Regions from separate parts of the Kribbella sp. NPDC058245 genome, predicted to be linked through region 2. Evidence: riboswitches for the same ligand, from Rfam matches in the RefSeq annotation. Region 2 holds a riboswitch; the other holds the start of a gene.
The links. A riboswitch is a leader RNA that binds a small molecule or an ion and turns the genes downstream of it on or off. The one in region 2 is predicted to bind cobalamin.
Positions count from the first base shown of each region.

Region 1: linked by a shared signal. The riboswitch ahead of ACFVWG_RS08790 (ABC transporter substrate-binding protein) and the one ahead of cobN (cobaltochelatase subunit CobN) in region 2 are both predicted to bind cobalamin.

Region 1 is NZ_JBHVWY010000003.1:482,320-485,725, forward strand. Features, by position in the region: gene ACFVWG_RS08785 (FecCD family ABC transporter permease) at 1-91, opposite strand, end outside; gene ACFVWG_RS08790 (ABC transporter substrate-binding protein) at 88-1,110, opposite strand; cobalamin riboswitch at 1,135-1,330, opposite strand; gene ACFVWG_RS08795 (hypothetical protein) at 1,321-2,295, opposite strand; gene ACFVWG_RS08800 (MFS transporter) at 2,309-3,406, opposite strand, start outside.
Region 2 is NZ_JBHVWY010000002.1:274,047-277,452, forward strand. Features, by position in the region: gene cobN (cobaltochelatase subunit CobN) at 1-1,667, opposite strand, end outside; cobalamin riboswitch at 1,703-1,839, opposite strand; gene ACFVWG_RS04810 (DUF3500 domain-containing protein) at 1,960-2,913, opposite strand; gene ACFVWG_RS04815 (phosphoglycerate mutase family protein) at 2,904-3,406, opposite strand, start outside.

The sequences.
Region 1 (3,406 bases), on a different contig from region 2:
CGAAATGCTGGTTCCCGATACTCAACGACAACAACACCGAACCCGCGAGGACGGCGACGCACAACAGCAGTCCGGCCGCACGCCACCTCATCGGAAGAGGTCAGGATGAATCGTCTTGGCGATGTCCTCGGTCGTGTATGCACCCCGAACCCCGGCCGAGTGGTTCGCGAACAGCCACGGTACGACGTGTTTGTCGCGGACCGCCTTGAGGTTCTGGAAGGCCGGGTTCGCGAGCATCTTGTCCACATCCGGCTTGGTCGACGCCGGAGTGAGCGAGGCATCGCAACACCCACTGATCAGGATGTAGTCCGGATTGCGCTTGATCAGCTCCTCGACGCCGATCTTCACGTTCCGCTTCGACGTCAGATCCGCGAACGCGTTCACGCCACCGGCCTGCTTGATCAGCACAGTCCCGAAGTCCGGACCGCCGGAGACGGTCAGCCCGCCGCCTTCCAGCCCGGGCCGCAGGATCGCGACGGTCGGCTTCGGCGCGTTCTTCACCTTGGCCTCAACTGCAGCGATCCGGTCGGACTGGTCGGCGATCACCGCCTCGGCGCGATCCTCGACCCCGAACAGCTTCCCGAGGCCGCGCAGATCGGCGTACACGTTGTCCATCGAGACGCTCGACGGATCGATCGCCTCGTCGCCCAGGCCGTCGGCGGTCGGGCAGAGCGGGCTGAAGATCCAGGTCTGGATCCCGAGTTCGGCCAGGCTCTTGCGACTGCCGAAGCTCTGATCACTGCCACCACCGGCGCTGAACACGTCGTTGAACCCGGACAGCACGAAGTCCGGGTTCGCCGCGAGCAACTCCTCGCGGCTGGGCAGGTTCTTGTAGTACTTCGCCTTGGCCTGAGCGGTCGCGTACTCCGGGAGCACCTCCGCGTCCAGGTACGCCGTACCGACCAGGCGATCGGAGATCCCCAGCGCATGCGCCATCTCGATGGCCGGTTGGTACGCCGCGAACACGCGCTTCGGTGGACCGCTCACGGTGACGTCGAGACCGCAGTTCTGCACGGTGATCGTCGAGCCGGGCGGGTTGACCGCAGTGGCCGTGCCGCAACCAGCGAGCAGGCCTAGCAGCAGGACAGGGACAACAGACTTACGCAGCACGGAACCGCTCCTCCAGCACCTCGTGGACGGATCACATGCCGTGGCCGGTCTCCTGGCTGACGGGATTCCGCCCACCGACCTGGTCTTCCCAGTGCAGGACCAGTGACCTCCCCCTCAGCAGGGAACGGCCGGTGAACTCCCGATCACAGTGGCGAGGGCCGCGCCGGCATCACACCGGCTTCCCGAACACCACGGCGCCGCCACAGTACCTCACCGGTACTGCGACACCATCGCAAGTGCGAACTGGGTCATGGTGTCCGGGTTGATCGCCCGCGCCGGCAGCGGGACGAAGTCGACCAGCTTGTCCTCGCCGATCCGGATCGTGGTCCGCCCGGTCGCGGTGTCGACGTACCCCTCGTCACCCAGCGGGAGCGCCTGGGCGGTCGGCGTCTTCCGGATCGCCGTCATCAACGCGACAGCCTTCGCCGTACGACGTACTGACGTCGAGAGCGCGCCGTTCGCGGCCACCCAACCGCAGACCAGGTCGCCGAGATCGGTCTGCCCGTCCCGGCGGTTCAGCACCGGCGCGCCGAGCACCTTCGCCGCGGCAGAGGAACCGCGATCACAGTCCGGCCGCGTGATCGACTCCTCCGGCGCAGGCAGTCCAGGCACCTGCCGAACCACCTCCTCCGCAAGCACGACGTACTTCGCCAGGGTCGCCTTCGGCCCGGAGACCTTGTACAGCCGACCGTCCAGCAGGAACACCACAAACGCGCTGGTCCCGAAGCCGGGGGCCTTCCCAAAGCTGCCCGCGCCGACCGTCACGGGCTTGGCCGGTTCGCCCTTGTTCGCCTTCTGCGCCGCCGCCAGCGTTGCCGCCGTCGCCGGCTGGACCGACACCCCGACGCGCAGGACCGGGCCGTTCGCTTCAGTGCTCAGGCCCAGCTGGCACACGTCGTACGTGGCCGGTACGCCGAAGTCGGCGGGCAGCGTCCTGGGCTCGATGTGCACGACCGGTACGCCGAGCGTCGCCTGCACGAGCGTCTGACTCATCCGCACACAGAGCGTCTCAGCAACCTTCGACGATGACGGAGTGCTCGACGGCGTCGCCGACGGAGTCTCGGTCGGCATCGTCGGAACCGACACCAGCGGCGGCACGCTAGGAGCCGTCTCCTGTCCGGGGCCGCTACAACCGCTGACGAGCACTGCGAGCGCGACGAGCGGCACAACCGGACGGATACGCATGGTGTGCCAAAGCCTACGCTTCGTCGGCCTCGGCCGCGGTCCGGAGATCGCGTTCGCGAATCGCGTGCTCGTCGGTACGAGCGTCGTACCGCCAGAAGTCGCGCAGGGCCGCGCCGGTGGCGGCAACCCCGGCCACGCACAGGATTCCGCCGCTGACGATCGAGGTCCGAACGCTGGTCAGGTCGGCGACCAGACCGGACCGGGCCTGCCCACCGAGCGGGCCGAGCATGTAGGAGAGCATCTCGATCCCGGCCAGCCGGCCGCGCATCTCATCCGGGATCGTCTGGTTCCAGATCACCGACCGGAACAGGCCGGAGACCATGTCCGCGGCGCCGGCGAACGCGAGGAAGACGACCGCGAACCACATGTTCGGCGCGAGCCCCGCAATCCCGATCGCGGCACCCCAGCAGGCGGCCGCCATCACGACGGCACGGCCGTGGTGATGCACCCGCCGGGTCCAGCCGCTGGTCAGCGTCGCGATCATCGCCCCGACCGCCTCCGCGCTGTAAAGGACACCGAGCAGTTTCGGTTCCTTCAGTACGTCGGTCGCGAACGCGGGGAACAGCACGATCGGCATCGCCATGAACATCCCGACCATGTCGACGACGTACGTCCCGAGCAGGTCCTTGCGGCGCGCGGCGTACACGATCCCTTCGCCGATGACCCGCAGGCTCGGTGGTTGGGAGTGCTCGCCGACCCGGTACGGCTTGAGTCCCAGGTACATGAGAGTCGCGATCGCGAGCCCGGCCAACTCGATCCCGAACGCCCAGCTGATCCCGGCCGTCCCGACCAGCACACCACCCAGCGCGGGACCGACGAGCTGACCGGCCTGCATGGTGAGTGCGTTCAGCGCCACCGCGGCCGGCAGCTCCGAGTGCTTCACCACGCGCGGGAACAGCGCGTCCCGGCTCGGCCGTTGCAGCGACGCCGCGATCGCGTTCAGTGCGCCACAGACGTAGATGATCCACACCTGCGGGTTCGACAGCAGGGCGTTGCTCAGCAGTACGGCGCAGACCGCGACCTGCGCGATGCCGGTGAAGATGAGCATCTTTCGGCGGTCGACGTGATCGGCCAGCGCACCGCCGTACAGGCCGAAGACGACCAGCGGCAG
Region 2 (3,406 bases):
GGCAGGTTCCCGAGCACGGCGTCCGGCGCGCAGTCGGCCGCCATCCCGATGCCCTTGCCAGGAAGCCATTCCAGCGTTCCGTGCTTGCCCAGGTGCACGACAGCGTGCGCCCCGAACCCGCCGTCGGCCGGCGCGTTCTCCAACCACCGGTACGCCGCCAGGTAGTGGTGCGACGGCGCCATATCGGGATCGTGGTAGATCGCGACCGGGTTCTCGCCGAAACCACGCGGCGGCTGAATCATCAGTACGACGTTCCCGAACCGCAGCGCGGCCAGCGCGATCGCAGTCTCGGGTCCAGAGGTGTCGACGTACAGGGATCCGGGCGCCTCGCCCCAGGCCTCGGTCATTGCCTCGCGCAACGTTTCCGGCACCTGGCCGAACCACTTCGCGTACGTGGACAGCGGCACCTTGGCGACAGCGTTCTCAAGCTGGTCGTCGGTCAGCCAGTCGACATCGTGACCGCCGGTTGCGATCAGCCGGTGGATCAGCCCGTCCGCACCATCAGCGCCCTGCAACTCGCTCAGGTCGAGGCCGCCGAGGTCGTACCCAGCCTCCTCGAGCTTGCCGAGCAGCTGGACCGCCGAGGCGGGGGTGTCGAGACCGACCGCGTTGCCGATCCGGGCGTGCTTGGTCGGGTACGACGAAAGCACGAGCGCGAGCCGCTTCTCGGCCACCGGGACGTGCCGCAGGCGAGCATGCGCGACCGCGATCCCGGCCAGCCGGGTGCACCGCTCCGGATCCGGCGCATACCGCGCCAGCCCGTCCGCGTCGTACGCCTTGAACGAGAACGGGATCGTGATGATCCGGCCGTCGAACTCAGGGATCGCCACCTGCGTGGCAGCGTCCAGCGGGCTGATCGCCGCGTCACTGGCGAGCCACTGTTCGCGGGTCGACGTCAGTGCGAGCCCCTGAATCAGCGGGATGTCGAGTGAGGCGAGCGCGCCCGCGTCCCAGGCGTCGTCCGCACCCCCGGCGCTGGCGTTCGCAGCCACCGATCCGCCGGCTGCGAGCAGCGTGGTGACCAGTACGTCGCATTTGCGCAGCAGCTCGAACAGACCTGCGTTCTCGTCGCTCGTCGGGTCCAGCCCGCGCAGTGTCCCGCAGTACACGGGCAGCGGTTGCGCACCGGCCTTGGTGACCTCGGCCGCGAGCACGTCGACGAATGCGGTGTTCCCCGCGATCTCATGCGCCCGGTAGTAGACGATCCCGACCACCGGCCGGTCGTCATCAGTGAAGGTCCCCCGCACCCCGTACGCCGGAAGCGCGGCAGGGGGGTCGAATTCGTCGCCGGTGAGCAGAATGGTGTCGCTCAGGAAGCCGGCCAGGTTCCGCAGGTTGTCCGCGCCACCCTCACGCAGGTACGCCAGCGCCTCGGTCACCGCACCCGCCGGCACAGTCGACAGCGACATCAGCTCCGCATCGGGTGCCGCCTCACCGCTCACAACCACAGCGGGCTTCCCAGACGCGAGTACGGCGTCCAGTCCGTCCTCCCAGGCGCGCTTACCGCCCAGGAGCCGCACCACCACGATCTGGGCGGCGTCCAGCAGCGGACCGAGCTCAGACAGCTCCAGGCGCGCCGGGTTCGCGACCTTCCAGCCGGTTCCCGCCTCCGCCGCAGCCAGTAGGTCAGTGTCGGCAGTAGACAACAGCAACAGGTTCGCGGGCACGCTGAACCGGTCCTTCCTGGGGGTATCCACGCCCCGGCCGGAGGTGCGACAGCAGCAGTTCCTGACTCCCCGCGGCGGTGTCTCTTGCCGGTGGGTCACAGTGGCGGGACCGTCCCGGACTCACACCGGGTTCCTGCCCAGCTGTCGCTGAACCTCTGAACCCTATCCGACCCCCTGCACAACGTCCGAAGCCCCGTAGTACCTCGTCGGCGTGTTTTCGGACGTTGCGAACGCCTGATCCACAGCGTCCGAAGGTTTGCAGTACGTGGTCAGCGTGTTTTCGGACGCTAGGTCAGCGGTGGGCGGCGTAGTGGGCGGCGAGGAGGTCTGTGCCCCAGTCGGAGCGGTGGGAGCGCCAGACGGCGTGGATGTGGTTGGCGTTGTCCTGGGTGTTGTCGTACTCGGCCAGGAAGGTGGGGGCGGCCAGGGAGTAGTAATGGCGGTGGCCGATGCCGGGGGTGGTTTCGCCGGCCCACGCGAAGGTGAGGTTCTCCATGCCCTGCTCGGTCAGGTCCTGCCAGGTCAGGAGGCCGATCGGGCCCGCCGCGCGACCGACGTACTGGCCGATCAGGAGGCTGAGGAGCTGACGCTGCTCGGCGGTCATGTCGCCGTACGCGAGTCCGCGGTGCAGGAGGGACGGGTCGGCGACCGGGTCGTGCCGGGTGAGGATGTCGTCGGGGGCGTCGGGTGAGACGACGGCGACAGCGCGCTGGCTGTCATCCAAAGCATCTAGGAGCTGGAAGCCCAGGTCGTGCTCCGCAGCCAGGAAGCGCCGGCCCGAGGGGGCGACGGCCGGGTTGGAGCCGATGAACGACGGTGTGAACGAGATCGCACCGTCGACCAGCGTCAGGTGGATCGCCAGGTGGTGACCGTTCAGCCGCCAGGCCCACGGCTCGAAGCCGGAGGGGTCACCCAGGATCCGCAGGAAGTAGCCCGGCGTGGCCAGCGAGTCCTGCCAGTCTGCGGTCGCAGGAACCGGATGCCCGCGCAGAATCACCTCAGCATCCAGTACGGCGAGTGAGTCGGCCAGTCCGCGTTCGCTGCAGCCAAGGGCGATCAGCCGCTGCGCCAACTGCTGCTGTTCCGGGCTGAGCGCGGACAGCGGCAGTCCGGGCCGGTGGCCGGGCAGGTAGGTCCAATCCTGGTGGTCCGGGGTGTCGAACGGCGCCTGGATCAGACTGCGCTGTGCCGGCCGCAGGCTCTCCAGCAGTTCGATGGCTGCCTGACGGGTCTGCTCTACAACCACGCGGCGCGCTCCTGTTCTTTCGGCTCGTAAGTCGTCGTCCACTGTTCGAACGGTCGGTCCAGCTTGTACCGGTAGTCCGGCTGCCGCAGCAGCACGCGTGTTTCGGCGTTGCCCGGGTTCCGCAGCGTCTCGAAGTACTTGACCGACCAGTGGAACCACCGCATGCAGAACAGCCGCATGGTCAGCCCGTGCGACACCAGCAGTACGTTGCGCGGCGCATCCGCCTGTTCGAAGTCACGGTGCATCGTTTCCAGGAAGCTCGATACCCGGTCGTACACGTCCGACCCCGACTCGCCATGGGTGAACCGGTAGAAGAAGTGCCCGTACGCGTCGCGCAGCTTCTCCTGCCGCTCGATGTCCTCGGTGTCCTGGAAGTTCGCCCAGTCCTGCTCACGCAGCCGCGGCTCTTCCCGGGCGATCCCGATCAGGTCGTCGAGCTTGAGCCCCTTGAGCGTCTCCAGCGTGCGCAGGTACGGCGAGACGTAGACCCGGA